Regions from separate parts of the Enterococcus sp. AAFC-DPL-5182 genome, predicted to be linked through region 1. Evidence: predicted binding sites of a transcription regulator. Region 1 holds the regulator's gene; the other holds the start of a gene.

Region 1 (15,668 bases):
TCTTTGTTTTTTATTATTGATTAATTTAACCGTCAAATCACAGTTTTTCTTTTACACTTTTTTCAATGATTGGTTCACTGACTTTTTTATTCCAAAAATCAATTAGAGGACCAGTGAAAAATGCATTAATCACAGTTCCTAGACCAACTGGTCCCCCAAAAATAAAAGCTAAAATCACGAAAAAGATATCTTGTATGATCCTTACTATACGATATTGAGCTTTAGTACGTTCTACGATAATAGGGGCAATGGCATCATATGGAGCATTGCCAATTTTGGCTGACATGTAAAACGATGCACCAAAAGTAAATATCAATACACCTAAAATAAGCAGCAGTCCTTGAGTAAATAGATTGATTTTTATTGTGACAAAGGTTGAATATAGCCATGTATAAAAATCAATAAAAAAACCAGTTAGAACCATATTAATCACTGTTCCAAGACCAATATATTTTCTTCCGAAAACAAAAACTAACCCCAAAATAACTATATTGATGATTAGTTGATACACCCCTAAAGATAAGCCTAAACTCTCCCCTATTCCGATATTCGCTGCTGTGTAGGGGTCTAATCCTACTTGGCCAATCCGTAACGTTGCTGCTCCAAAAGATAAAATTGCTACACCTATCAACGCGTACAACGAGCGAATCAACCACTCACTTTTCTGTTTTTTCTTCATTTTCTAACACCTCATTTAATTTAACCCATTAAGCATCTCAAAAATCAAATTAAAAGGCAAGATTAACGATTGAGTACTGAAAAAAACTAGAAGTGAACCTGCATTCACCTCTAGTTTTTCTAATCAATTAATTATGAGCAATATCTTTTAATGCAGCTTGTGCTAACAAGTTTAAATAGTTCCAAGGACGATCAAAATGCGGTTGGAAGAAGAAATCTGATAAGGCAAGATCTTCAACTGTCATTTCATTTTGAACAGCTAATGATAGAGTATTAGCTGATTGAGTAATATCATATTTAGACATCAATTGTCCCCCGACGATACGATTTGTCCCTTTTTCATAGACTAATTCCATCATGACATTTTCAGTCGTTGGCATGAATTCCGGACGATAGTTGTCTTCAAATTGTGTTGCACTAACATCTAAGTTGTTCATTTTTGCACTTTCTAAAGTAACACCCGTCGATCCAATTTTCCAACCAAACAAGTATAGCCCAGAAGTCCCTTGCGTTCCGCGGTAAGCTAATTTTTGTTCTGTTAAGTTATAACCAACTAACATTCCTTGGCGAACAGCATTTGTCGCTAGCGGAATATAATTCGTCGTATTACTTGGATTATAGTGTACAACTGCACTATCACCTGCGGCAAGAATATCAGGGTTGCTTGATCTCATATATTTATCTACAACGATAGCTCCGTTTGGTAGCATATCTACTTTATCTTTAAGCAATGTTGTATTAGGACTGAATCCAACACACATGATGACCATATCCGCTTCAAATTCTTGGCTAGGTGTAATTACTTTATTCACATGTCCGCTTGCATCAGCTTTGAATTCTTGAACATTCTCACCTAGTGCTAACGTTACGCCACGATCCACAAGTTCTTTTTCCAAAACATCTGTAAAGGGCTTGTCTAAATATTTGTTTAAAATACGGTCTAATCCATCGATCAGTGTAACATCTTTTCCTGACTCTACAAAAGCTTCAACTAACTCGATACCAATATATCCGCCACCTACAACGACAACTTTTTTCGCATCTTTTGCACGTTCGATAATGACATTCGCTTGGTTAAAGTTTTTACATAATAAAATATTTTCTGCTTCAATTCCTTTAATTGGCGGAATGATTGGCCAAGAACCTGTTGTCATAACTAATTTATCGTATGACACCGTTTCTTCAACACCAGTGTGTAAATCTTTTGCAGTTACTGTTTTATGATCAACATCGATTGTTTCGACTTCATGTTCCATTTTAACTGTAGCACCAAGAGACGCTAGTTCTTCAGGACTTGAATAGAATAAGCTGCTAGCCTCCTTCACTACTCCTCCAACGTATAAAGCAATCCCGCATGATAGAAACGATACATTATCATTTCGTTCATAAACGGTTACCTCCGCATTTGGGTGATTTGTTAAAATACTTTTGACTGCAGCTGTTCCTGCATGCGTACATCCTACGACTACGACTTTCATTTTGTAAATCCCTTCTTTCAAGTTAAATTTTTCACCAACGAACTCATTATGAATCTATTGGTATACTAAAAATATAACAAAATAGAAAGCCATATTCGAGTTCTTTGCTTGTGAATCGAAAACTTATTTTTTCACAAACTCGTCTATTTTTAACCTTATTTTCATCAAATTAACTATATAAACACTTCTAAACACTGTCTTTTCAACAAAAAAAGCCGAGAAATGTTAATTTCTCAGCTTGTGAAAATAAGTTGCTATTGATTTATTGAAGCTATAATTTCTATTTCAACAAGAACATCTTTAGGTAAACGGGCTACTTCTACAGCAGAACGCGCAGGTAATTGATTGGTAAAGGCTTTTGCATAAACTTCATTGAATGCTACAAAATCGTTCATATTCTTTAAAAAACATGTGGTTTTGACAACATGATCAAAGTCACTACCTGCTTCTTCTAAAATCGCAGCAATATTTTTAAGAACTTGTTCAGCTTGTTCTTCAATCGTAGTACCAACAACTTCGCCAGTTTCAGGACTTAATGGAACTTGACCTGAGGCAAATAACAAGCCATTCACAATGTTCCCCTGTACATAAGGACCAATTGCTTTTGGCGCTTTATCTGTATTGATTGATTTCATTTTACCCCTCATTTCATTCTTTTTTTGCTTTTTGACAGTCTGGACACAGACCATATAATTCTAATCTATGTTCATTAATTTCAAAGCCAGTCAATTTACTCGCCGCCATTTCAACATCTTCCAAACCTGGATAATGAAAATCGACGATTTTACCACAATTCTGACAGATGGCATGGTAATGTTTTTTAGAGCTGAAATCAAAGCGACTAGACGCATCACCATAATTCATCTCTTGAACAAAACCAATGTCAGTAAACAAACGTAAATTATTATAAACAGTTGCAACACTCATATTCGGAAAACGATCTTCTAGTGAACGATAAATTTCATCGGCTGTTGGATGGCTATGATTCTCAATTAGATATTCCAAAATTGCATACCTTTGAGGAGTAATACGAATATTGGCTTCTTTTAACTCTTCAAGTGCATTTTTTACCAATACATTGTCCATTTGTTTCCCCTCCCAGTCTTCTTTCCTAAATGATACTATTTCTAATCTATATTGACAAGAATAATTACGTAAATACCCTAGGAAATATCAGGTTTAACACCAATTTTTAAAAATAATATAATTATTACACACTTTTTGGTTGATTATATATACAAAAAAAGGAAACCGTAATTTCACGCTTCCCTTTTACAATCTTATTATTCTGGAAAATTATAAAACGCTGTTGACAAGTAACGTTCACCATTGTCAGGAATAACAGTCAATACTTTTTTACCTGGTCCTAATTTTTTCGCGACTTGAATAGCGGCATGTACCGCAGCTCCAGCTGATATCCCAACGAGCAGCCCTTCTTGCATTGCTAATTGACGAGCAGTTTCCATTGCATCTTCACTAGCCACTGCAATGACCTCTCCATAGATATCTGTGTCTAATACTTTGGGTATGAAACCTGCGCCGATTCCTTGTATTTTATGCGGACCCGGAGTTCCACCTTCTAAAACAGGTGACTCAGTCGGTTCAACTGCAACTATTGAAATTTTCGGATAAACTCGTTTCAGTTCTTTTCCAACTCCAGTAATCGTTCCACCAGTTCCCACTCCAGCTACAAACGCTTCTAACCCTGCTGGTCCAAAAACATCTTGTATTTCTTTCCCAGTTGTTTTTTCATGAGCTTCTGGATTAGCTGGATTATCAAATTGCATCGGCATAAAGTAGCCGTCTTTTTCTGATAATTCGGATGCTTTAGCGATTGCACCTTTCATGCCATCAGAACCTGGAGTAAGCAATAACTCAGCGCCGTATGCCTGCATTAATTTTCTACGTTCAACACTCATCGTATCCGGCATAACAATAATTACCTTATACCCTTTGGCAGCTCCGACCATTGCTAAACCGATACCAGTGTTTCCACTAGTTGGTTCCACGATGGTATCGCCCGCTTTAAGTTGACCGGTCTTTTCAGCTTTCTCGATCATACTTAATGCAATTCGATCTTTTACACTTCCGCCCGGATTAAAAAATTCCAGTTTCACAAAAATATCAGCGGCTCCATCAGGGACAATGTGTCCTAACTTTACAATAGGAGTCTTCCCTATTAATTCGGTAACAGAATTAAAAATTTGAGTCATGATCCATTCCTCCATTTTGTTATTCGAATACGTAAAAACTTTCTTGTATTTATAATAGCTCATATGATCTTATCTGGCTATCATTTTGCTACTATTCCCTACTTGGACTATACTCTTTAAACAAATTTAACAAAAATAGTGTATAGTAGAGAAGACTTAAAAATCGTAAATAGGAGTATATTCCCTTATGAAAATTAAAAATATTAGTCCCCGTGGCTATTGTTACGGAGTTGTTGATGCAATGGTTATTGCTAGAAACGCGTCTCTTGATGAAAGCTTACCACGTCCAATCTATATTTTAGGTATGATCGTTCACAATAAACACGTAACAGACGCCTTTGAAAGCATCGGAATCCATACATTAGATGGTAATAACCGTGAAGAGATTCTATCCCAAGTCGATCAGGGAACCGTTATTTTCACAGCGCATGGCACTTCACCAAAAGTAAAAGAGTTAGCTATCGAAAAAGGTTTGACTGTTATTGATGCAACGTGTCCTGATGTGATGATTACACACGAATTAATCGCTGAAAAAGTTGCAGAAGGTTATGAAATCATTTATATTGGAAAAAAAAATCACCCGGAACCTGAAGGCGCGATTGGTGTTTCACCCGAACATGTTCATTTAGTTGCTAATTTACCTGATATTGCGAATTTACAGCTGGATGCTGATAAAATCTTTGTGACCAATCAAACAACTATGAGCCAATGGGATGTTAGTGACTTGATGGATTCCATTCAGGAGAAATACCCTCATGTGGTGATTCACAAAGATATTTGTAAAGCGACCCAGGTTCGTCAAGAAGCGATCGTTGAACAAGCTCAAGGTTGTGATTTAACAATTGTTGTTGGTGATCCGAAAAGCAATAACAGTAATCGATTAGCGCAAGTTTCTATTGAACAAGCTGGAGTTCCAGCGCACAGAATCTCTGATGTTTCACAAATAGACCCTAACTGGTTGGCTGATGTTGAGCAAATCGCTGTAACGGCAGGCGCTTCTACTCCCACTCAAATTGTTCGTGAAGTTATTGATTATTTAACTCATTTTGATATTGATGATTCCAACACTCACATAAGGAATTCAAGAACAATGCCTGAAGACATTTTACCTAGACCAAGAATAAAAGATCTTACGAAAAATCGTCAACGGCGTTTAGAAGAATTGCGATCAGGTAAACGATAAAAAATAAAGCTAACAACAAAAAGTCATTGAGATGACAAAATGTTGCTAGCTTTATTTTATACGACTTGTAATACTTGCCCAACAGTAATTAATTCAGCAGTTATGCCGTTTGATGCCATAAGTTGATCCACAGAAATGCCAAACTTTTCAGCAATCCCCCATAGAGTATCTCCAGAGGCTACAGTGTAAGATTGAGCAGTGGTAGTTGTGCTACTTTGACCAATCGTTGATTGGTCCGTCGTTGAATTATCATTTGTCACAAATGATCCAGTGCTTCCACTGTCATAAGCTGTTAAACCATAAGCAGAAATTAACCAATTCAATTTGCTTGCATAATTAGGATCCGTTGCATAACGTCCAGCTAGTGCTGCTGTAGCATCCATATAACTAGACGTATTACTTTTCCACACGCCTGAATAATGGTAATTACCGCTGGAGGCTATGGTTGTTCTTAGGACATTCGCATGATCCTGAAATGATTCAGTATATGATGGATAACTTCTAAAAGGTTCAGTCACTGTCACCCATTCGCCATTTAAATACTCTGATGTAGGCATATAAACTGTTTGACCACCGTAACTGCCCTTCACACCAAATAAATTGTAATTAGGCGCCGCTGCTAGGCCTGACGTACCGTAACTGCTTTCTAACAATGCTTGTGCAATCATAACAGAGGCATATAAGTCATTGGCATCAGCTACGGAAGAAGCCGAATATCCAATAGAATCAATAAATGCTTGTTGAGAAACTTCGTTTTGCGTTTCAACTTCAGTTGCTTGAACTCCTAGTGGTAATAAATTACCTGCAATTGGAAGAAATACTAATGAAGTCCCTACCATAGAGGTCAGACGCATACGTCTATTTTTATGCTCTTTTTGCTGGTGTCTACTACTTCTTGTTTTAATCTCGTCCATTCATTTGTTCCTCCTCAATTAGAACATCGTACCATCATTCTACTCGGGGTCTTTCTTATAAACAATTATTTACTCTTGAAATTTGAAGTTTTAAAACAGGCGTAACCCAGTTGAAATTTTTGTTTTATTGACCAATCCTATATTTGTTTTATACAGTTTACTTAGTGTCTATTATTCGGACGTTTTTTTTTAGATAAATACCTTTGTCCCGCAATTATTAAGTTTTTTTAAATGCCTATAAAACGATTGCAATACTTTCTTTTCATGTTACAATTATTACGTAATGATTACAAAAAAACTTTAAATGGAGTGAATAAAATGAAAAAAATGGCAATATGGTTGGGTATAAGCACATTATTAGTCGGTTTAACAGTATTACCTACTATCAGTTTGGGAGAAACAATTACAAGTTCTGAAGAAAATTCCAGTAATATTCCTGTAACATCTGAAGCAGTATCTGAAGAGCAATCAACTTCTTCTGCAGAGTCTAAAACGAAAAAAACTGAAAATTCGACTGAGAGTTCACGCGAAAATAGAAATTCAGCCGATTCTAGTTTGACTATTTCAAGTTTATCCTATGATTTTGTATCTAAAACTATTTCAGGTAAAACCGCTCCAAGAGCTACAGTTTACGCTACAATTGTTTATGATTCAAACGGAATTGCGGAACCAAGTGCGACAGCGGAAGCTGACAATAATGGACATTTTTCCATTAATCACCTTTTTGATACAGGAAGAAAAATAAGCCTTACCGCACAACTAAATGACGTACTTAGTGAACCGACTACTTTTATTATTCCGAATGATCCTTCGTTAACAATTTCAAATTTATCTTATGATTTTGCAACTAAAACTGTTTCAGGTAAAACTGCTCCTGGTGCTGAAATTTATGCTACTCTTTCTACTAATAAAAGTCCAAAAGTAGATGACTTAACAACAACAGATAAGAATGGGAACTTTTCGTTTGTAGGTCAATTTTCTTCTGGTCAGGAAGTCATGTTTATTGCTTATTTAAACGGGGCTTCTGGTGAAGAGATCAGTTATACAATCCCGACGAAAGCTGCCACCTTAACAATCAGTGATTTATCTTATGATCATGACACAGGAACCCTTAGTGGAAAAACTGCTCCTCATGCAGCTGTTGGACTTACGATGCCAACTACTATGGGACAAGCACGTGTAATGAGTGATGAAAACGGCTATTTTTCATATAAAGAAGCCCCCCTTGCTCCAGGCACTGTGCTAACTATCACTGCCTATCTTGGGGATGATTACAGTGAAACCGTCTCATTTACTATTCCAGAAAAAACAGCTTCTTCTCATACTACGATAAGTACCAAACCAATTGGTAAAACAACAAAAAATCTTCCTAAAACAGGAGAAAATAAAAATTTCAAATTGGTCATTCTAGGTTTTCTTACCATTTTATCAATACCTTTTATCTATAAAAAGATAATATAAAATTCTTAATTTAAAAAATAAAAAAACAGAAAGTCACAACTCGTGAATTTCTGTTTTTTATTTTTATAGACTATTATATTTTGAAACTACATTATCCACGGTAAAACCAAATTCTTTCAAGACTAGATCTCCAGGAGCAGAAGCACCAAAGTGATCAATCGTTACAGTTGTGCCTTCAGTTCCAACATACCGTTCCCAGCCAAATGGTGAAGCAGCTTCAATTGCTACTCGTTTGGTCACAGCTTTAGGTAAAACTGACTCTTTGTATTCCGCCGATTGTTTTTCAAACAAATCAAAACTAGGCATTGAAACAACCGAAACATCTTTTCCTTGTTCTGCTAAAGCTTTTTGGGTTTCAATCGCTAAATTAACTTCTGAACCAGTTGCAATTAAGATACCTTCTGGTTTTTCGCCTTTTTGCTTCGAAATTACATAAGCGCCTTTTTGGACAAGTTCTCCTGCATGTTCTTTTGTTCCTTCAATAACAGGTAAGTTTTGACGACTTAGAACTAACACTGTTGGAGCATTTTTTGTTGTCATAGCAATCTTCCATGCTGCAACTGTTTCGTTACCGTCGGCTGGACGAATCACTTGGACACCTGGCATACAACGAATACTTGCTAATTGTTCAACAGGCTCGTGCGTTGGTCCATCTTCACCTACAGCGACAGAATCATGTGTTAGCACATAGGTTACAGGCGTATTTTGGATCGCTGCTAAGCGGACTGCAGGACGTAAGTAGTCTGTAAAAACAAAGAATGTTCCGCCATAAACACGGCTTCCTCCATGTAATTGAATGCCATTCATTGCTGCCGCCATTGCAAATTCACGGACACCAAACCAAATATTGCGGCCTTCATATTGTCCCGGCTCAAAATCTTTTTCAGCTGCGACCATTGTATTATTTGAAGCAGATAAATCAGCAGAACCGCCCCAGAAACCTGGTACAGCCTTAGAAATTGCTTGAATTGTTTCTTTGCTCGTTACTCGACTAGCTGCGCTTGAACCTACTTCATAAGTTGGTAGTTCACTATCCCAATTTTCAGGAAGCTCATCAGAGAAGGCTTGTTTGAATTGTTTAGCCAATTCAGGATGCTCTCTTGTGTAATTGGCAAACATTTCATTCCACTTGTCTTCGGCTTTTCCGCCTTCGTCTACCATTGTTTCTTTAAAACGAGCAGCAACTTCTTCTGGAACTGTAAAATCAGGATATTCCCAACCATAAACGGCTTTAGCAGCAGTAATTCCTTCTGCTCCGATTGGTGCGCCATGAACAGAAGATGTTCCTTCTTTTGGAGCGCCATAACCGATAACTGTTTTGACCTCTATCAATGTTGGTTTATCGGATTCAGCTTTTGCTGCTTCGATTGCTTTTGAAATTTCTTCTAAATCATTACCATCTTTCACTAAGATATGTTGCCAACCATATGCTTCGTAGCGAGCCCCAACATTTTCTGTAAATGCTTTTGATGTTGGTCCATCTAATGAGATATCATTTGAATCATATAACACGATCAGCTTACCTAGCTTCATATGTCCGGCCATTGAACTAGCTTCTTGCGAAACACCTTCCATCAGATCACCGTCACCACATAGTGCATAAGTATAGTGATCGATTACTGGAAAGCTATCACGATTATAAGTCGCAGCAGTATGCGCTTCAGCCATTGCCATACCAACAGCCATTGCAATGCCTTGTCCTAAAGGACCAGTCGTTGCTTCAACACCATCTGTATGATGAACTTCAGGATGTCCGGGTGTTTTGCTATCCCATTGACGGAAACTTTTCAGATCATCCATCGATACACCGTATCCTGCTAAATGAAGCAGACTATACAACATTGCAGAACCATGACCAGCAGATAGAATGAAGCGGTCTCTATCTACCCAATTTCTTGATGTTTTTGGATTTACTTTTAAATGCTTTGTCCAAAGCGCATAGGCCATAGGTGCAGCACCCATTGGTAATCCAGGATGTCCTGAATTTGCTTTTTGTACTGCTTCGATACTTAGTGTGCGAATTGTATTGACGCCTAACTGATCAGTGTTGTCGAACAAAAAAATCATCTCCTATTTAGGTTTTTTTTACCTTTATTAACTATATTTTATCGTATTTCGTTTATGAAAGCAATTACTTTTAGTAAAAAAAACTAAAATTATTTCCTATTGTGCAATCCTTTAGCTTTCTGGATCTCTTTCAATTTTTCTGGCGTTACATCATTTCCTTTAGGATCAACCACTTTCATTCCCTCGATATGATGACGCATACCACCGCGAAAAGCAGCTAAATATTCTTGACGAAGTACTTTTTGTTCTGCTTTTTCTTTCTCAGTCAATTCACCTTCTTTTGCCTTTTTAGCAAGTTCATTGATTCGGTTCATTTTTTCAGACGATAACATAGTCATACCTCCTTATTTTAAAAACTAGATAGGCTCGCTCAGCGCTCAGATAAAAATAGTTCTGTAATACTTTTTCGCAGTCATATTCTATTTTTATAAAAAATCGAGCTTATTGCTATCCCATATAGCTAGACAAGTTTACATTCCATGTCTATCTTATAAGATGCACACAAAAAATACAACTATATTCTTAGATAAAAAAGAAACAAAACCGCCTATTCTATACAAAAATTGCCCTAACAGTACTTATTTCAAAAAAATACGAACGCCTGTTTGATTCCTATATAAAACTATGGTACACTAAAATTATAAATTGAAAGAAGGTGCGGGTTTTGGTGAAACGTACAGACACAAGGCAAGTCGAGGTTTTAAAATATATATACGAACAAGTCGAACTGAAAGGCTATCCCCCGACCGTTAGAGAAATTGGTAAGGCGGTTGATCTTTCTTCAACATCTACTGTTCATGGACACTTAGCCCGTTTAGAAAAAAAAGGGTTGATTTTACGTGATCCCACTAAACCAAGAGCAATTGAATTAACAGCGGACGGCCTGGATAAAATTGGTGTTAAACCAACAGTTATCCCGATGCTCGGAGTTGTTACCGCTGGGGAACCTATCTTAGCTGTAGAAGAAGCTTCTGATTTCTTCCCTCTTCCTCCTGATTTAAAAGCAGAAGAAAATGCTCTGTTTATGCTGACTATCAGAGGTGAAAGTATGATCAACGCAGGGATTTTGGATGGTGATCAAGTAATTGTCCGTAAACAAAGCTCTGCATCAAATGGTGACATCGTCATTGCCATGACTGATGAAGATGAAGCTACTTGCAAACGATTTTTTAAAGAGATAGATCATATTCGTTTACAACCTGAAAATGATGCGCTAGATCCAATTATTTTAAGTAATGTGAGTATTTTAGGTAAAGTTGTTGGTTTATACCGCAATCATATTTAAATAACAAAAAAAACATACTAGCAATAGTATGTTTTTTTTGTTATTCCTCCGAATAAGCCTCATTAACGTTTTAATCAGCTGCTACTTTACGCTGATATGTCTCGAACTGATACTCATAACTATTTTTTTCGTCCTTAGATCCTTCACTTAAATTGATTAATGTCCAATCATCCCAAGCAACAGTTGGAAATTTCGTATCACCATCAAATATATGATGAATCACTGTACGATACAGCACATCACAATAAGGTAAAAAGTCCTCATACACTGCTGAACCACCTGCAATAAATGTAATCCCAGCAAAAGTTTTAGCGTAATCTAGAACTTCATCAATCGTATGAAATACAATGACCCCTTTTGCACGGTATCCTTTGTCTCTTGTCAGGACGATCGTCTGACGATTCGGCAGTGGGCGGCTTCCCATTCCCTCAAAAGTTTTTCTTCCCATAACAATCGTGTTGTCTTCAGTCATTTGCTTAAAAAATTTCAGATCATTTGGCAAATGCCAAGGTAATCGATTTTCTTTACCGATCGTCCCTTTTTCATCTTGTGCCCATATGGCTGCTAGCATCAGGAAACTCCTTTCAAATTAAACGGCAATCGGTGCCTTGATTGCTGGATGCGGATCATATCCTTCTATAACAATATCTTCCATATCAAAATCAAAAACAGATTTTTTTTCTTGATTCAATTTTATCGTAGGAAAAGATCGAATCTCTCGAGTAAGTTGTTCATTCATTTGATCAACATGGTTGGTATATAAATGTGCATCTCCTAATGTATGCACGAAATCGCCTACTTCTAAACCTGTTTCATGAGCAATTAAATGCGTTAATAAAGCATAACTGGCAATGTTGAAAGGAACACCTAAAAAAACGTCTCCACTGCGTTGATACAGCTGGCAACTTAGTTTACCATCATTCACATAAAATTGAAACATTGTATGACACGGCGGCAAAGCCATTGATGGAACATCTTCTGGATTCCAAGCAGACACGATCAGACGTCTTGAATCAGGCGCTTTTTTTATCATTTCAATAACATTTTTTAGTTGATCGATGAAACTACCGTCTTTGGTTTCCCAATGGCGCCACTGAGCTCCATAAATATTGCCTAGTTCACCATGTTTCTCAGCAAAAATATCATCCGATAAAATTTTATTACAGAATTCTTTATGTTCTTTTTCATAGCTTTTCTTAAATTCTTCATCAACAAGAACACGACGACCAAAGTCTGTCATATCAGGACCTTGGTATTCATCACTTTTGATATAACGTTCAAAAGCCCATTCATCCCATATGTGATTGTTATGTTGCAGGAGATAGCGGATGTTCGTATCACCATTTAAAAACCATAAAAGCTCGCTTTTAATTAAACCAAACGGCACTCGCTTAGTCGTTAACAAAGGAAATCCTTTTGTCAGATCAAAACGCATTTGATGTCCAAAAATACTTTTTGTACCTGTTCCAGTGCGATCTTCTTTCAAATGACCTTCCTCTAAAATCTTACGGCCTAATGCTAAATATGCTTCTTCCATAGTTACTGCCTCCTAATTTTCTGCAAATTCACTCAAATATTCCCAACGTTCCATTTTTTCTTCAAGTTCTTGTTCCACTATGGACAAGCTTGACTGAAGCTCTTGTAATTTTGTGAAGTCATCTCCTTGATGATTCATCTCTTGTGTAAGTTGATCTGAACGTTCTTCAAGTTTTGCTATGTCATCTTCAATTGATGCCCACTCTTTTTGTTCCATGTAGGTTAATTTGGTCTTTGCTTTTTTTTCAGTTTCTTTAAGTGGTGTTGTTTCAGTTTTAACTAACTTTTTCGATTTCTCTTTATTTGTAGTAAGATACTCACTCATTGAACCAAAATAGGTTGTGATTTGACCTTCTCCTTGAAAAACTAATAACTTATCCATTGTTTTATCAAGAAAATAACGGTCATGAGAAACAGCGATCACAGCCCCTTTAAATGTTTGAATATAATCTTCTAATATTGTTAAAGTATCAATATCTAAATCATTTGTCGGTTCGTCCAATAATAACACATTTGGTTGACCAATCAATAGTTTTAACAAGTATAAGCGGCGTTTTTCACCACCAGAAAGTTTGCCGATGATCGTACCATGCATAAACCGTGGAAACAGAAATCGTTCCAGTAGCTCGGCAACCCCGATACTTGTTCCATCTGTTCTTTGCACTTGTTCTGCTGCATCTTGTAAATATGAAATCATGCGTTGAGTCGGATCCATTGCTTCATTTTGCTGTGTATAGTATGCAAGATTAACTGTTTCTCCAATCGAATACATCCCACTATCCAAAGGTAAACGCCCAGCTAAAATATTTAATAGTGTCGATTTTCCAGCACCATTCTTCCCAGTAATACCAATGCGATCTTTTGCTTGAACAAGTAAGTCAAATTCTTTTAAAAGTGTTTTTTGCTCGATTCCGTAACTTCCATCTTTGATTTCTAAAACTTTTTTACCCAATCTTTGTGTCGCAACATCTATTTCCAATTGCCCTTTTTGATTGACTTGATGGAGGTTTTCTTTAAGATCATGGAAGCGGTCTTGTCTCGCTTGTTGTTTAGTCCCACGTGCTTTTACGCCAGCACGCATCCACTCTAGTTCTTGTTTGTAAAGTTGTTTTCTTTTTTCTTCTTGTTCAACACCAACACGCTCACGTTCTGCTTTAGCAATAATATAAGCTTCATAATTCCCTTTATATTCATATAACTTCCCAAAAGACAATTCAAAAATTCGGTTTGTTACTCGATCTAAGAAATAACGGTCATGAGTTACCATTAAAATTGCCCCGCGATAACCATTTAAAAAGCTTTCAAGCCAACTGATTGCTTCGTAATCTAAGTGGTTGGTCGGTTCATCAAGTAATAGTAGATCTGGTGATTCTATCAATACTTGAGCTAAACTAACACGTTTCTTTTGCCCACCGGATAACTCACCAATTTTTTTATGTAACGTTTCTATGCCTAATTTTTGTAAAATAATTTTGGCATCAGTATCAGCAGTCCAAGCATCTTCTTTATTCATACGTTCTTCTGCTTGTGCATATTGTTTTTGTGCAACTTCGCTAAGACCATCTTCAGCCAAAGCAAGTAACGCCAATTCGTAGTTTTTTACCGCTTGAATAATAGGTGTATCTCCCTGAAAAACAGCTTCTACCACGGTTAAATCAGGGTCAAACTCCTGATCTTGAGAAAGGTAGCCTATTTGATAATCATTCGCTTGTTGAATGGATTCAATATCCCCATCACCGCTATCCTTACCTGCCAAAATATTTAATAAGCTCGTTTTCCCCGTTCCATTTGTACCGATTAAACCAATCCGGTCTTTATCATGAATATGGAAAGAAATATGATCAAATAATGTCTTCTCTCCATATGTTTTGGTCAATTCATTTACTTTTAACTCATTCATATGCTCACGCCCTTTTCATCCTGCCTATTGTAACAAATAAAAGTAAAAAAAAGAAGCTAGTTTTCTTGGTCTGCTTCTTTTTTTAATTCTCTTGTCAATTTTCTCAATGGAATGGTACTGGAAACATCATTGATTGAATATGATTCTAATAAATTAACATTTTTACGGTATTCATTTGCTTCAAAAGAAGATATTTTTTCAGAAAGCTCATATTCATCGATCATTCTTCGTTCTTCTTGATATCCAATCAAAAGTTCCTTAACATAGTTGGACTGAGAACGTACGATAAATGAATCAATAAAAGTTCCATCTTCTAATCTATGAGCAAATTGTAAACGCCCCTCAATAAAGAATTGTATGATTTCATCATCATAAACACCTTTTAAATTATCTAAACTTTTTAAAATAACTTCTGTATTTTGTAAAAAGACTTGTCGAACATTTTCTAATTCTTCTTTTTGATATTCTCGTCGATTCTCTTCATCTTTTTTGGCAAACAATAAATTAGGATGAACAAAAAATGCAATGATTTGACGAACAAAGAGCAACCAAAAACCAATAATAGACAAAAGCTGCCTTGCAATAGAACGTTCCATCCTTGAAATCAGGCGTTCATAAAGTCGATAACCTTCGATCCCAATTTCTTTTTGGCGGAAGCTTTCTTCTAAACCGTCACGCTCAATCGAAACAATCAGTGCCCTTAATTCCTGTACCTCTTGTCTCTGATCCGAAGGCAATTGCTCTGTATATAATTCTTTCACACGGTCTTGGTAATTCTCAATGACAACATTCATTTCGACATGAGGATCTTCATGATTTATCTTTTTAAGTCTCTCCATAACTTCTTGCAACAAAGTAATACCTTGAATATTGGTACTTTCTACCTCATCAGACTCAGTTAAAAATGGCAAAACAAGAATGCCGCCAACTAATGTAACTAAGATTACACACGC
Region 2 (15,668 bases), 810 kb from region 1:
AAGATCGATGAAGTAGCAGAAAATGCCTTCCATAAAATGTTCGTTCGTCCTAGAAAAGAACTTGTTTCTTTAAGCTTGGAAGAAGATGTGAATCCATTAGAATTAACTGGGAAATATTTAGAGCCGGTGGAATTTAAAGAAGCATTGCTAGATGAAGATACAGTTGTAATCGATGCTAGAAATGATTATGAATATGATCTGGGTCATTTCAGAGGGGCTGTTCGTCCTGACATTCGTAACTTTAGAGAATTACCACAATGGATTAGAGACAACAAAGAACAATTTATGGACAAAAAAGTTGTTACTTACTGTACTGGTGGTATTCGTTGTGAGAAATTTTCTGGTTGGTTGATCAAAGAAGGCTTTGAAGATGTCGCTCAACTTCATGGGGGAATCGCTGTTTATGGAAAAGATCCTGAAACAAGAGGCGAACTATGGGATGGAAAAATGTATGTCTTTGATGAACGAATCAGTGTTGAAATCAATCATGTTGATAAAAAAATCATTGGTAAAGACTGGTTTGATGGCACGCCTTGCGAACGCTACATCAATTGTGCTAATCCATTCTGTAATAAACAAATTTTAGCATCAGAAGAAAACGAAGCGAAGTATCTTGGTAGCTGTTCAGATGAATGTCGCCATCATCCTGCGAATCGTTATGTGATGAGAAATGAACTTTCAGAACAAGATGTGAAGGCTAGACTTGAAGCCATTGCAAATTAATTAATTTAAATCCAAAACGATATTTCACCATAAAAACACCGATCTCCAAACGTCAAATTTCTGATTGAACGTTTGGAGGTCGGTTTAGTTTATTATTACTATGCCTTGCCTTTTTATAATATAAAGCCAAAAAGCATGATGAAGAACAGTAAAAATACTACGTTTATGGCAGTAAACTGCCAAAGAAAAACTTTTGATTGTTTAGGATAGTACTCTTTATATAGTTTAAAACCAATCAAATTAGCTAACGAAGCAATGATCGTTCCTAAGCCTCCCACATTAACACCCCAAAAAAGTGCCTGAGATTGTTCTGTAAATGGTGCAATCAAAATAGCAGCAGGAACGTTACTGATGATTTGGCTAACGAGAATACTACCAAAAAATGTTTGTGTATTGGTGATGAATTGTTCTCTAATGAAAGTCGAAAGCAGTTCGATCTGAGCAAAATTACCCACAGCAATAAAGAAAAAGATAAAGGTCCATAACAGTTTATAATCAATTTGTCTAAGTACATTTTTATCATAAATGGTTAGGATGATCACGGCAATCGGAATTACAACATAATATGGGAGTATGTTAAAAATCCCTAAAAGAATGAAACAGCCAATGAAACTAAAAAATGGTATTTTTCTTTTGTCGATCTTGGGAACCAGAGTGTGATGTGTTGGAAGTACTCTTTTTTTTATGAATAGAAATGAAATCAATAAAAATATAATTGAAGAAATGAGTAGTACGATGGACCATTTAAAAAATGTCACAGTGGAAAGTGAATAATAAGAAAATAAGAACAGGTTTTGTGGGTTACCAAAAGGAAAAAAACTACTACCTAAATTTGCGGCAACAATCAACAGGACGGCACCAAAAATTTTGTCGCCCATTTCTGGAAACTTCTTGATGATCGTGAGATAAATCGGCATCAATGTAAGAATCGCAACATCGTTTGTTAGGATCATAGAGCTGAAAAACGATAAAAAGACAATATTTCTGATCAGGTCACGAGAGGTCGAAGAAAAATCAATCATTTTATCAGCAAAATAGGTTAGAATACCAAATTTTTCAAGATTTTTTATGAATAGCATCAAACCAAGTAAACAAAAAATAACTTTAAAATCAATTGAGTGTAACGAGAATTTACCGAAATAACAACTAATAATGGCAATCAAAAAAGACAGAGAAAATAATAAATCCTCGGTAAAAAAAGTATATAGTCGTTTCATTACAAGGCTCCTTTTTTTAGGTATTGTAGTCTGAAGACTGTTCAAATTTACTTTAAAAAAGAATAATTATCAAGTATAAAGTAAGTTCAAACAATATAAAAATGGATCACTCATACATGAAGAGCGACCCATTCTTTCTTTCTAAATATTAAGCACTTTATCCAAGAAATCTTTCGTCCGTTCATTCTGTGGATTTTCAAAGATTTGTTGTGGTGTACCATCTTCTAAGAAATTACCGCCATCAATAAACATGACGCGATTGGCTACTTCTTTTGCAAAGCCCATTTCGTGAGTTACGATGACCATCGTCATTCCTTGTTTTGCTAATTTTTTCATGACATTCAACACATCACCGACCATTTCAGGATCAAGTGCAGATGTTGGTTCATCGAATAGCATGATATCAGGATTCATTGCTAAGGCACGAGCGATTGCTACACGTTGCTTTTGTCCGCCTGATAATGATTCTGGGTAACTATCTTTTTTATCGGCCAAACCAACAGTATCTAAAAGCTTGATTGCTTTTTCTTCTGCTTCTTTCTTTGACAAGCGGCCTAAATCCGTTGGTGCCAAAGTAATATTTTCTAAGATTGATAAGTGAGGAAACAAATTAAAATGTTGGAAAACCATTCCAATATGCTGACGCACTTTGTTGATATTCGTATTTTTATCCGTTAAATTTGCTCCATCGATGATAATATCACCGCTAGTGGCTTCTTCAAGCTGATTCAAACAGCGAAGAAAAGTACTTTTGCCAGACCCAGAAGGACCAATGACACAAACAACATCGCCTTCTTGAATGGAAACGTTGATGTCGTTCAGTACGGTATTATCGCCGTATTTTTTTACTAAATGTTCTACAAGAATTTTTTCAGCCATATTATTTCACCTTCTTTTCTAAAACTTTCGCTAATTTCGTCAAGGCTGTAATCAAGATCAAGTACATCATTGCGATCACGAAGTATACCATAGTACTTTGTAAGTTTCTAGCAACAATTATTTTACCTGTTTGCAGTAGTTCGATCAAACCGATCGCAGAAAGAATCGTTGTATCTTTTAAAGAAATAACAAATTGATTGACGAAAGAAGGTATCATGATTTTGATTGCTTGCGGTAAAATGATTTTTTGCATGGTTCGATTATAAGAAAGTCCTAAACTGCGAGAAGCTTCCATTTGTCCAACGGGTACTGCGTTGATCCCACCACGGACAATTTCAGAGATATAAGCACTTGCATTTAATGTTAGAGTAATGATCCCTGCAAGAAAAACAGGAATGTTAAAACCTAAAATCCCTGGTAAGCCAAAGTAGATGAAGAAGGCTAATACCATTAAAGGAATACCACGAATGATATCAACATAAATAGTGGAGATCACGCGTAACGTTTTAGAAGGAGATGCACTGAATAATCCAAAGATCACTCCAACGATCAACGCTAAAATAAATGAAATCAGTGTTAACTGAATAGTCATCCATAAACCGCTCAACAGACGTTTCCAGTTGTTTTGAATCATACCAGTGAAGGTTGATTCATCTACTTTATTTTCAGTAGAACCATCTTTTACGTATTTTCCGATGATCTCGTCATACTCGCCAGTACGTTTTAATTCAGCTAAACCTTCATTGAACATTTGAACCAATTCAGGATTTTTGCCTTTTTTAACTGCGAAACCGTACTTTCCACCTTCTTCACGAGGAATCGGTGTTGCTAATGGTTGTTTTTGAGCGACACCATAACCGATTACTGGATAGTCATCCATCATCGCATTGATTTCACCAATTTCAAGCGCGCTATACAATGCATCAGTTGTATCTAAATATTTGACTGAGTAGCCATATTTATTTTTATTCGTTTCAAGAAAATCAGCACTTTCAGTTCCAATTTTAGCACCAACTTTTTTGCCTTTTAAATCTTCGTAAGAGTGAATATCATCATTGCCTTTTTTGACAGCGATTTGAATGCCGCTGTTAAAATAAGGAGTAGAGAAGTCAAATGATTTTTCACGTTCATCTGTGATTGTCATTCCAGCGATCATAGCGTCTGCTTGTCCAGATTCAACTGCTTGAACAGCAGAACTAAAACCGATAAATTTAAACTCGATAGTAAAGTCTTGTAATTCAGCAATGCGGTTAACTAAATCCACATCGATTCCCTCATACTTACCATTTGAATTTTGGAATTCAAATGGAGCAAAAGTCGAATCACTTGCAATCACGTAAGACTCTTTTTTGGGTTGGATCTTCTTCATTTTAGAGTCAGAGTCAGTTTTTGTCTCAGTTCCAGTAGAAATATATTTAGCTAAAATATCCTCATACTTACCTGAACTTTTTAGTTCTTTCAAACCAGCATTAAACTTTTCGATCAATTCTTTGTTTTGTCCTTTTTTAACAGCAAAACCGTAAGAACTGCCTGTTTCTTTTTTGCCAACTAATTGTAGGTTTTGACCATTTGTTACAGCATAGCCCAAAACGGGATAGTCATCAAAAATTGCATCTGCTTCGCCATTTTCTAGCGCTTGATAAAGTCCTGTTGCATCATCAAAATTTTTGACAGTATAGCCATATTTTTCTTGATTTTTCTCCAAGAAAGTAGCACTTTCAGTTCCTACTTTAGCTGCGGCCGTTTTCCCTTTTAAGTCTTCATAACGTTTGATTTTGTCATTGCCTTTTTTGACAGCCATTTGTAAGCCGCTGTCGAAATAAGGTTCTGAAAAGTCGAATGATTTCTTACGTTCATCTGTAATACTCATACCGGCAATCATACCGTCAACTTGTTTTGACTGTACAGCTTGAATCGCACTGTCAAAACCAAGTGGTTTCAGGTTTACTTTGAAGTTCTGATCTTTAGCGATCGCATGAAGTAAATCCACATCGATTCCGACATATTCACCTTTAGAGTCTTGAAATTCAAAAGGGGCAAAAGTCAAATCTGTTCCTATATTATATGTTTTTTCCTCAGCTTGAGCATTCTGCCCAAGTGTAAATGTCAGTAGACTTGCCATCATTACAATGAATGAAAGTAAAAAGTGTTTCCTTTTCATAAAATACCTCCTATATTTGCATATTGGATAATTATATAGTAAAAAAAGGCAAAAACACAAGTCATTCAACGTGATATAATTAAAAAAAACTCATTTTCTTACATCATATGTCACAAAACATTACATATCTAGGTGTAAGTAGCAAAGGATAAACTAAAAGGATGCAAACAAAAGATTAAATAAAATGTAAATTAGCGAAAATTGCGTATACGCAATGCATTCTATAACTAGCGAAAATATGTTCGGTATGTTAAAATAATTACAGGAGTTTCTTTTCAATTTCACTAGTTAAAAATAGCAAAAAAGTGCGTATCATCTAGTCGATAAGAGACGTTTTGTTTCTATTTAAGGAGATGTGTACCAGATCATTTGCTGATATTCTAGTTGAATAGAAACCAAAACTAAATGAAGTAAAAGGAGGATGTTAAATGATAGAAAGAGAGACCTCCAATACATTTGACTTAGTCTCAAAATATAAGCCGGATGGGGATCAGCCAGAAGCCATCAAAAGGTTAGTTGAAGGAATTGAAGGCGGCGAAAAGGCACAAATTCTGTTAGGAGCTACCGGAACAGGTAAAACATTTACGATTTCCAATGTCATCAAAGAAGTCAACAAGCCAACATTGGTTATTGCTCATAATAAAACATTAGCTGGACAGCTTTATGGAGAGTTTAAAGAATTCTTCCCGAATAACGCGGTCGAGTATTTTGTTAGTTATTATGATTATTATCAACCAGAAGCATATGTTCCTTCTAGTGATACATATATAGAAAAAGATGCCAGTATCAATGACGAAATCGATAAATTACGACATTCAGCAACAAGTTCTTTATTAGAAAGAAATGATGTAATCGTGATTGCTTCGGTTTCCTGTATCTTTGGTTTAGGAGATCCAAAAGAGTATAGTGAACAAGTTGTGTCTATTCGTGTTGGTATGGAGATGGATCGTAGTAAGCTATTGACTGATTTGGTAAATATTCAGTTTGAACGAAATGATATCGACTTTCAACGTGGACGTTTTCGTGTACGAGGAGATGTGGTGGAAATTTTTCCAGCTTCCAGAGACGATCATGCGTTAAGAGTTGAGTTTTTTGGTGATGAAATCGAACGGATCAGAGAAGTGGATGCTCTCACAGGTGAAGTAATCGGCGAGACAGAACATGTCGCGATTTTTCCAGCAACTCACTTCGTAACCAACGAAGATCATATGGAACATGCGATTTCCCAAATCCAAGAAGAATTAGATGCTCGTCTAACTGTATTGCGTAATGAAAATAAATTATTAGAAGCCCAAAGATTAGAACAAAGAACGAATTATGATATTGAAATGATGAGAGAAATGGGCTACACATCAGGTATCGAAAATTATTCTCGTCATATGGATGGTCGTTCAGAAGGTGAACCGCCTTACACTCTGATTGACTTCTTCCCAGATGATTTTCTACTTGTGATCGATGAATCCCATGTATCGATGCCTCAAATTCGTGGCATGTATAACGGTGACCGTGCCAGAAAACAAATGCTCGTTGACTATGGATTCCGTTTGCCGAGTGCTTTAGATAATCGACCATTACGTCTTGAAGAATTTGAAGAGCACGTTCATCAAGTGGTGTATGTTTCAGCAACACCGGGACCATATGAACATGAACAAACAGATACCGTGATTCCGCAAATTATTCGACCAACTGGTTTGTTAGATCCATTGATCGAAGTTCGTCCAATCATGGGTCAAATCGATGATTTAGTCGGTGAAATCCATGAGCGTGTAGAAAAAGATCAGCGCGTCTTTATTACAACATTGACGAAGAAAATGTCTGAGGATTTAACCGATTATCTGAAAGAATTAGGAATCAAAGTGAAGTATCTTCATAGTGATATCAAAACATTAGAACGAACAGAAATCATTCGAGATTTACGTTTAGGTGAATTTGATGTGTTGATTGGAATCAACTTGCTTCGTGAAGGGTTAGACGTACCAGAAGTATCCTTGATCGCGATTTTGGATGCAGATAAAGAAGGGTTCTTGCGAAGTGAGCGTTCGTTGATTCAAACCATTGGACGTGCAGCTCGTAATTCTGACGGTAGAGTAATCATGTACGCTGATAAGATTACTGATTCTATGCAAAAAGCAATGGATGAAACGGCACGTCGTCGCTCCATCCAAGAAAAATATAATGAAGAACATGGTATTACACCAAAAACAATCATTAAAGAAATCCGTGAGTTGATCTCAATTTCTAAGACGAATGAGAAAGGCGAAACAGTCAAGATCGATAAGTCTTATCATGAATTGAGTCGCCAGGAAAAAGCTGATTTATTAATGAAATTAGAAAAAGAAATGCGGGATGCCGCTAAAGCCTTAGACTTTGAAACGGCTGCAACTTTAAGAGATACGATATTGGAGTTAAAAGCTGGAGATTAAAGAATACTCGCTGTATTTTACAACAAAGGAGATAAACAATGGCAAATGATAAAATCGTCATTCATGGCGCACGCGCACATAATTTAAAAGATATAGATGTTACGATCCCTCGTGACAAAATGGTTGTAGTGACTGGATTATCTGGTTCAGGGAAAAGTTCACTGGCTTTCGATACATTGTACGCTGAAGGTCAGCGCCGTTATGTGGAAAGTCTTTCAGCTTATGCAAGACAATTTTTAGGTCAAATGGATAAACCAGATGTGGACAGTATCGATGGATTAAGCCCTGCTATTTCCATCGATCAAAAAACCACAAGTAAAAACCCACGTTCGACTGTCGGAACGGTCACTGAAATCAATGACTATTTACGATTATTATTTGCTCGGGTCGGTCATCCGATTTGTCCTAACGACGGTACTGAAATTACCAGTCAATCTGTTGAACAAATGGTAGACAAGGTGTTAGAGCTACCAGAAAAGACAAAACTACAAGTATTAGCGCCAGTGATCGTTAAGAAAAAAGGTCAGCACAAAAAAGTCTTCGAGATGATTCAGCGTGAGGGCTATGTTCGGATGCGTGTCGATGGAGAAACGTATGACGTAACAGAAGCACCTGAACTTGAAAAAAATAAAAAACATGATATTGCAATCGTAATTGACCGAATCGTGGTAAAAGAAGGAATCCGCTCTCGTTTGTTTGATTCATTCGAAGCCGCATTACGTTTAGCCGATGGTTATGCTTTGGTTGATGTGATTGATGGGGAAGAAATGCTGTTTAGCGAACATTACGCTTGCCCGTATTGCGGTTTCACAGTAGGCGAATTGGAGCCAAGATTGTTTTCGTTTAATGCACCATTTGGAGCATGTTCTGATTGTGATGGATTAGGTATAAAATTAGAAGTCGATCGTGACTTAGTGATTCCAGATCCGACTAAAACATTACGTGAAGGAGCAATCACACCGTGGAATCCAATAAGTTCTCAATATTACCCACAGATGTTGGAACAAGCTGCTGATAGTTTTAATATCGATATGGACACGCCATTTAACGAGCTTCCTGAGGAACATCAAGATATTATTTTAAATGGATCAAATGGTGAGCCATTCCATTTTCATTACGAAAATGATTTTGGCGGAGTACGAGATGTAGAAGTGCCGTTTGAAGGTGTTTTAACGAATATCAAGCGTCGCTACCATGAAACAAATAGTGATTTTACGCGCGATCAAATGCGTTTATATATGACTGAATTAACTTGTAGAACATGTAAGGGGTATCGCTTGAATCCGCAAGCTTTATCCGTCAAAATCGATAACACGAATATCGGTCAAGTCAGTGAATTAGCAATCAAAAATGCAGTACAATTTTTTGAAACAGTGACATTATCTGAACAAGAACAAATGATTGCCAAACCAATTTTAAAAGAAGTGAAAGATCGTTTGAACTTTTTGAAGAATGTCGGATTGGATTATTTAACACTGAGCCGAGCAGCTGGAACGTTGTCTGGTGGAGAGGCACAGAGGATACGTTTAGCCACACAGATTGGTTCAAATTTATCTGGTGTTTTATATATTCTAGATGAGCCATCCATTGGCTTGCACCAACGAGATAACGATCGTTTGATCGAGTCTCTTAAAAAAATGCGGGATCTAGGGAATACACTGATCGTTGTTGAGCATGATGAAGATACCATGCGTGCATCGGATTACTTGATCGATGTTGGACCAGGTGCTGGGCATTTGGGTGGAGAGATCGTTGCTTCGGGTACACCTGATGAAGTAGCCAAAAATCCTAATTCTTTAACCGGGCAGTATTTATCTGGTAAAAAAGTAATCCCTGTTCCTAAAGAGCGTCGCAAAGGAAATGGTAAAAGCATCAAAGTAACAGGTGCAGCTGAGAATAATTTGAAAAATGTCACAGTAGAATTCCCATTAGGAGAATTTGTCGCAGTGACTGGGGTTTCTGGATCAGGGAAAAGTACGTTAGTCAATCAAATTTTGAAAAAAGCTTTGGCACAGAAAATCAATCGCAACTCAAATAAACCTGGTAAGCACAAAAGTATTACCGGCTATAAACATATCGAAAAAATTATCGATATCGATCAAAGTCCGATCGGCCGGACACCACGAAGCAACCCAGCAACTTATACAAGCGTTTTTGATGATATTCGTGATTTATTTGCAAAAACCAATGAAGCAAAAGTCCGTGGGTATAAAAAAGGTCGTTTTAGTTTCAATGTCAAAGGCGGCCGCTGTGAAGCTTGTCGTGGAGATGGAATCATTAAAATCGAAATGCACTTTTTACCAGATGTTTATGTTCCTTGTGAAGTTTGTCATGGGAAACGCTACAACTCTGAAACATTAGAAGTCCACTATAAAGGAAAAAATATTTCCGATATCTTAGATTTAACCGTTGAGGATGCAGTGGCGTTCTTTAAACATATTCCCAAAATACATCGTAAATTGCAAACGATTGTTGATGTAGGATTAGGCTATGTTACTTTAGGTCAGCCAGCTACCACATTATCCGGCGGTGAAGCTCAAAGGATGAAACTAGCAAGTGAACTCCATAAAAATTCAAATGGTAAAAATTTCTACATCTTAGATGAGCCAACTACTGGATTGCACACAGATGATATTGCTCGTCTGTTGGTCGTGTTAGAAAGACTTGTTGAAGCAGGGAACACTGTACTGGTTATTGAACATAATCTAGATGTCATTAAATCAGCGGATCATGTTATTGATTTAGGTCCAGAAGGTGGAGATGGCGGAGGAACGATTGTTGCAACAGGAACTCCAGAAGATATTGCAAAAGTTAAAGATAGCTACACTGGAAAATATTTGAAACGTGTTTTATAAATTGGTATACTCCATTTTGAAAGTATTATCATCGTTTTTAAAGAAAATCTGAAGTTTGGATAAAAATTGTCTATTGGTATTGATTTCTTTAGATTCTTGAAGTAAAATCACAGTCAGATAGATATATTGTTCAACCGAATTGGTATATATCTTTCCTTCTATAAATAATCCGTTCAAAAAAGAAAAGCACAACTCTCATTATTAGAGAGTTGTCTTTTTTTGTTTTAGATCAGTTATATTTTATTGGAAAAAAATAAAATAGACTATCGATAAAATAATAATGAGAAAAAAATAATAAAATAAATAAAAACAAGCGTTTTTTAATCACTTTAATCTAAAAAAAGTCAAAAAAAGAAAGTATCTATACGTATGTTGAATGATATTTTTTTGAAAATCATGATATTCTATAGTTATCAAAAGAGTATGAAAGGATGATTTTTTCTTGGAAAAGAGAGAAGTAAAGATTGGCGCACATTATGTTTGTCATGGATCGAAATTTTCTTGGTTTTTTGTAGGAGAGGCCATCTCCAAAAAAGAAGAAGATGTGCAAGTCAGAGTTGTCAAATGTCACCCTACAGATCGTCCAGTCATAAATTGTGATGATCCTATTTTGAATTTAAATTATTTTGATGTCATTGAGGATGCTTAGTTTTTGAAGTTATGAATATAAGTTCACCAACACAAACGAACTAAATTTTCCCAATCATATAGTATATAGAGTGTCAGAAAAACTGGCAGATAATCGTAAGAGAGTAGAGTGGCTTGCAACGTTCACTTTACTCTTTTTTTTTGTTAATATTAATTATATCTATTTTAAAAGTATTTCATTATGAAGAAATGAACGTTTAATATTATCGAAAAGATGGTAAACAATAGGTTTTCAGTCTTATTTTCATTTTCTAGTCAAAGTCTTCAATTCTAAGAAACTCTGTAAGAAGAACTAGAATTAGTTGAAAAGCTTTCTTTGATACGCCCGGGATGCTATAATTAGTAAAATGTTTCCAAAGGAGCGCTGTAAAATGGCTGATAATTTACAATTAGTTATAATCACTGGAATGAGCGGAGCAGGAAAGACAGTCGCCATTCAAAGTTTTGAAGATATGGGGTATTTTTGTATCGATAATATGCCCCCAAGTTTGATTCCTAAGTTTTGGGAGTTGATTAAAGAGTCTGGAAAAGTCACTAAAATTGCGTTAGTGATCGATTTACGCTCGCGTAATTTCTTTAGAGAAATTCAAGATATGTTAGTTGAACTGGAAAATACCAATTTGATTGATACAACGATCATGTTTTTAGATGCAACAGATGAAGAGTTAGTTTCTCGTTATAAAGAAACTCGTCGTGCTCATCCCTTAGCGATGGATGGTTTGATCACAGAAGGAATTAGAAAAGAACGGGCGATTCTTGAAGAAATCAGAGGAGATGCTCAAGTCGTTATCGATACGACTGATTTGTCGCCTAGACAATTACGAGAAAGAATCAACGAAGAATTTAAATCACGAGATACACATGAATTTCGTGTTGAACTTGTTTCGTTTGGTTTTAAGTATGGATTACCGATCGATGCAGATATTGTCATGGATGTTCGTTTTTTACCGAACCCGCACTACATCCCTGAGTTAAGACCGCTAACAGGACAAGATCAGTCTGTTTACGATTACGTAATGAGTTTCCCAGAAACAGAAAGCTTCTATACACGATTTATCGATTTGTTGAAAAATGTAATGCCAGGCTATGAAAAAGAGGGCAAATCAAGTGTTACGATCGCTATCGGTTGTACTGGCGGACAACACCGTTCAGTTGCTTTGACAGAACGAGTAAGTAAAGAATTAGAACAAGACTATCATGTTAATATTACGCATCGGGATAAAGGGAAGCGGAAAGAGACGGTAAACCGCTCATGAAAATGAAAACGTATCGTATTAGAAAACCTAAAATCGTTGTTGTTGGCGGAGGAACTGGATTGCCAGTTATTCTAAAAAGCTTACGTAATCAAAGTGCGGATATTACAGCTGTCGTAACGGTTGCGGATGATGGAGGAAGTAGCGGTGAGATTCGTGAATCGATGAATATGACGCCGCCTGGGGATCTCCGTAATGTATTAGTCGCTTTATCAGATATGCCTCAACTGTATGAAGATATTTTTCAGTATCGTTTTGATAAATCAGATAAATACTTTGCTAATCATGCAATTGGCAATTTGATTATTGCCGCAGTTTCAGAAATGCGCGGCAGTACGTATGAAGCGATTCAGTTACTTTCAAAGATGATGCATGTGGATGGGCATATTTATCCCTCGTCAGAAAGACCACTGACCTTGCATGCTGTTTTTAAAGATGGTTCGACTGCCGTTGGTGAATCCAGTATTGCTGTTGATCGAAAAACGATCGATCATGTCTTTGTGACAAACACAAATGATGATGAGCAGCCAAAAGCTGCTAGAAAAGTAGTGAAAGCAATTGAAGAAGCAGATATGATTGTTTTAGGTCCTGGAAGTATGTTTACGAGTATATTACCTAATTTAGTGATCAATGAAATCGGAGAAGCGATCATTAACGCCGAAGGGGAAGTTGTCTATATTTGTAATATCATGACCCAAAAAGGAGAAACAGAACATTTTAGCGATGCTGACCATGTTTGTGTATTACATGAGCATCTTAAAAGTAAATTTGTTGACACTGTTTTGGTCAATACTGAAAATGTACCTGAGGGATACATGGATCCAGAAGTCTATGATGAATATTTAGTTCAAGTAGAACATGATTTTCAAAAGTTAAGGGATGAAGGCTGTCGTGTCATCTCTACAGACTTTTTAAAACTGCGGGATGGTGGAGTTTTTCATGATGGTGACAAAGTGGTGGATGAATTATTCCGTATTGTTTTTGGTGCGAGGTATTAAGGTTTAAACAATTGGAGAGGAGGAAAGTAGGTTGTCTTTTGCAGCAGATGTAAAAAAAGAACTGACGACTTTAGAAGTTCATCGGGAACATGCTAGAGCAGAATTGGCTGCTTTGATTCGGATGAATGGTTCATTAAGCATTGTGAATCAGCAGTTTGTTCTAAATATTCAAACAGAAAATGCAGCGATTGCCAGACGAATCTATTCTCTTTTAAAAGATCATTATGATGTTCGCTCAGAATTATTAGTTCGAAAAAAAATGAAATTAAAAAAGAATAATGTTTATATCGTACGATTAAAACAAGATACAAAAAGTGTATTAGCTGATTTAGATATTTTAGATGGTATGATGTTCAATACACATGTATCAGATGATATTGTGGGAAATGCTCAAAAAATGAGATCCTATCTAAGAGGAGCTTTCATGGCATCTGGATCAGTTAATAATCCGGAAACAAGTCGATATCACTTGGAAATATTTTCTATTTATGAAGAACATAACGATGATATTTGTCAGATGTTGAACTATTACGATTTAAATGCACGAACGTTGGAACGGCGAAATGGCTATATCTCCTATTTAAAAGGAGCTGAACGGATTGCTGATTTTCTAACATTGATCGGCGCGACAAACTCAATGCTAAAATTTGAAGATGTCCGCATCGTTCGTGATATGCGGAATTCAGTAAATCGTTTAGTCAATTGTGAAACAGCGAATCTTAATAAAACGATTGATGCAGCATCAAAACAAATTGAAAATATTCAGTATATTGAAAGTGTTGTAGGCTTGGCAGCATTGCCAGGTAAACTGCAGGAAATTGCAGAATTACGTTTAGAGTACCCGGAAGTAAGTTTGAAAGAATTAGGTGAGATGATTCCATCAGGTGCGATTTCAAAATCAGGAATCAATCACCGTATTCGCAAAATCAATGAATTTGCTGATAAATTAAGAGAGAAAAGTGCGTAACTTCTTATGGATTGCTGGATGAACGAGCAGAGAGTTGGGTGAAGAGAATGGGCGTAGAAGATAAAGATTTTATTATGAGGCAGATCAAGCAACTTGGAGAAGGTTTAGGAACGTTTCTTGGAAAAGAAGACGTGGACAAAATTTTGAGTTTTGGTGAGGATGCTGAAAAAGAAGTTGAAGATTCTTCATTCGGAAAGAAACAGAAATTAGCTGATATAGCTAAAAAAAATAAGACAAAGCTTAATTAGCTTTGTCTTATTTTTTATTTGCCTTCTAAATAGCTGATCAATTCTTCTTTTGTTACTGATTCATCAAAGATATGCTCACCAATCACGATTGTCGGTACAAATTTAATATTTGCGGCTTCGGCTTCTGCAATAACTGCTTGGATAATGGCTGGTTCTTCTTTTTTAGACAATTGCAGATTGTCTTCAGCAAATACTGCTACATCTTCTAGAGAAAGATTTCCCCACTGATCTTGTGTATCATACATTTGTTTTAAATCAGTCAATCCTTTTTCAGGTAAATCATAGTTGATGTGATGGTGCATTACATTGCCGCGTTGCAAACTTTCTTTCTCTTTATCAAATAGTTTGATGATTCGTTGAACTTTGCCAGCTTTAACATACTCATTTAGTAAATCAAACGATTCTTCAAACCATTTTTTACAATAAGGACAGCGAACATTCATAAATTCCACCATTTTTATTGGTGCTGAGTCTTGTCCAATTGCCAAACCATTTTTTGTTGTTACTTTTGTTGCATCAATAACTGAAATATCCATCGTAATATCATCCTTTCATTTCTTCTAATCTAAGTGTATCGCTTTTCGTTCCTAGTTTAAATAAAAATGCCCAAAATTTTCAAAAGAAAATTTGGGCAGGTGATTATTTGCTTAAAGAACTGCTATTTTCCATAACTTCATCAATCAGACCGTATTCTTTTGCTTGTTGAGCAGTCATAAAGTTATCACGATCTGTATCGCGTTCAATGACTTCAAGTGGTTGACCAGTACGTTCTGCTAAGATTTTATTTAAGCGATCGCGTGTATCAAGAATATGTTTCGCTGCGATTTCGATCTCTGTTGCTTGGCCTTGGGCGCCGCCTAGTGGTTGATGGATCATGATTTCAGCATTTGGTAAGGCAAAACGCTTGCCTTTTGTACCAGCAGTTAATAGGAAACTTCCCATAGATGCTGCCATTCCTAAAACAATTGTTTGTACATCTGCTTTAACAAAATTCATTGTATCGAAAATTGCCAATCCAGCAGAAACACTGCCCCCAGGTGAATTGATGTAAATGTAGATATCTTTTTCAGAGTCTTGGGCATCTAAAAATAGTAATTGGGCAATAACTGAGTTTGCTACATTATCATCGATCGGGCCACTTAACATGATGATTCTATCTTTTAATAATCGTGAATAAATATCATATGCTCTTTCTCCACGAGATGATTGTTCAATGACTGTTGGTATTAAATTCATAGTATATTCCTCCTATATAAAAAACTCTTCAAATCATTTTATCACAAAGCATACCTTAAT

Evidence for each region. Region 1 encodes LexA, which represses DNA repair genes until DNA is damaged. Its sites were predicted from a motif close to CNAACANNTGTTNG; they were not measured.
Region 2: a site for LexA is predicted at 5,212-5,225, ahead of uvrB (excinuclease ABC subunit UvrB). Genes of this name have one in related genera too.

What each region holds. Positions count from the first base shown of each region.
Region 1 is NZ_CM177101.1:1,966,473-1,982,140, forward strand. Features, by position in the region: gene AC4BB7_RS09035 (YczE/YyaS/YitT family protein) at 38-679, opposite strand; gene AC4BB7_RS09040 (NADH oxidase) at 807-2,156, opposite strand; gene AC4BB7_RS09045 (RidA family protein) at 2,411-2,791, opposite strand; gene perR (peroxide-responsive transcriptional repressor PerR) at 2,805-3,242, opposite strand; gene cysK (cysteine synthase A) at 3,440-4,369, opposite strand; gene AC4BB7_RS09060 (4-hydroxy-3-methylbut-2-enyl diphosphate reductase) at 4,557-5,552, shown strand; gene AC4BB7_RS09065 (glucosaminidase domain-containing protein) at 5,609-6,466, opposite strand; gene AC4BB7_RS09070 (LPXTG cell wall anchor domain-containing protein) at 6,785-7,927, shown strand; gene tkt (transketolase) at 7,991-9,985, opposite strand; gene AC4BB7_RS09080 (DUF896 family protein) at 10,084-10,326, opposite strand; gene lexA (transcriptional repressor LexA) at 10,659-11,279, shown strand; gene AC4BB7_RS09090 (dihydrofolate reductase) at 11,350-11,850, opposite strand; gene AC4BB7_RS09095 (thymidylate synthase) at 11,869-12,816, opposite strand; gene AC4BB7_RS09100 (ABC-F family ATP-binding cassette domain-containing protein) at 12,829-14,715, opposite strand; gene AC4BB7_RS09105 (cation:proton antiporter) at 14,772-15,668, opposite strand, start outside.
Region 2 is NZ_CM177101.1:1,157,447-1,173,114, forward strand. Features, by position in the region: gene trhO (oxygen-dependent tRNA uridine(34) hydroxylase TrhO) at 1-723, shown strand, start outside; gene AC4BB7_RS05355 (SLC13 family permease) at 837-1,940, opposite strand; gene AC4BB7_RS05360 (amino acid ABC transporter ATP-binding protein) at 2,082-2,819, opposite strand; gene AC4BB7_RS05365 (amino acid ABC transporter substrate-binding protein/permease) at 2,821-4,980, opposite strand; gene uvrB (excinuclease ABC subunit UvrB) at 5,409-7,403, shown strand; gene uvrA (excinuclease ABC subunit UvrA) at 7,442-10,258, shown strand; gene AC4BB7_RS05380 (hypothetical protein) at 10,701-10,907, shown strand; gene rapZ (RNase adapter RapZ) at 11,278-12,162, shown strand; gene AC4BB7_RS05390 (gluconeogenesis factor YvcK family protein) at 12,159-13,157, shown strand; gene whiA (DNA-binding protein WhiA) at 13,189-14,124, shown strand; gene AC4BB7_RS05400 (hypothetical protein) at 14,172-14,372, shown strand; gene AC4BB7_RS05405 (DsbA family protein) at 14,387-14,908, opposite strand; gene clpP (ATP-dependent Clp endopeptidase proteolytic subunit ClpP) at 15,012-15,608, opposite strand.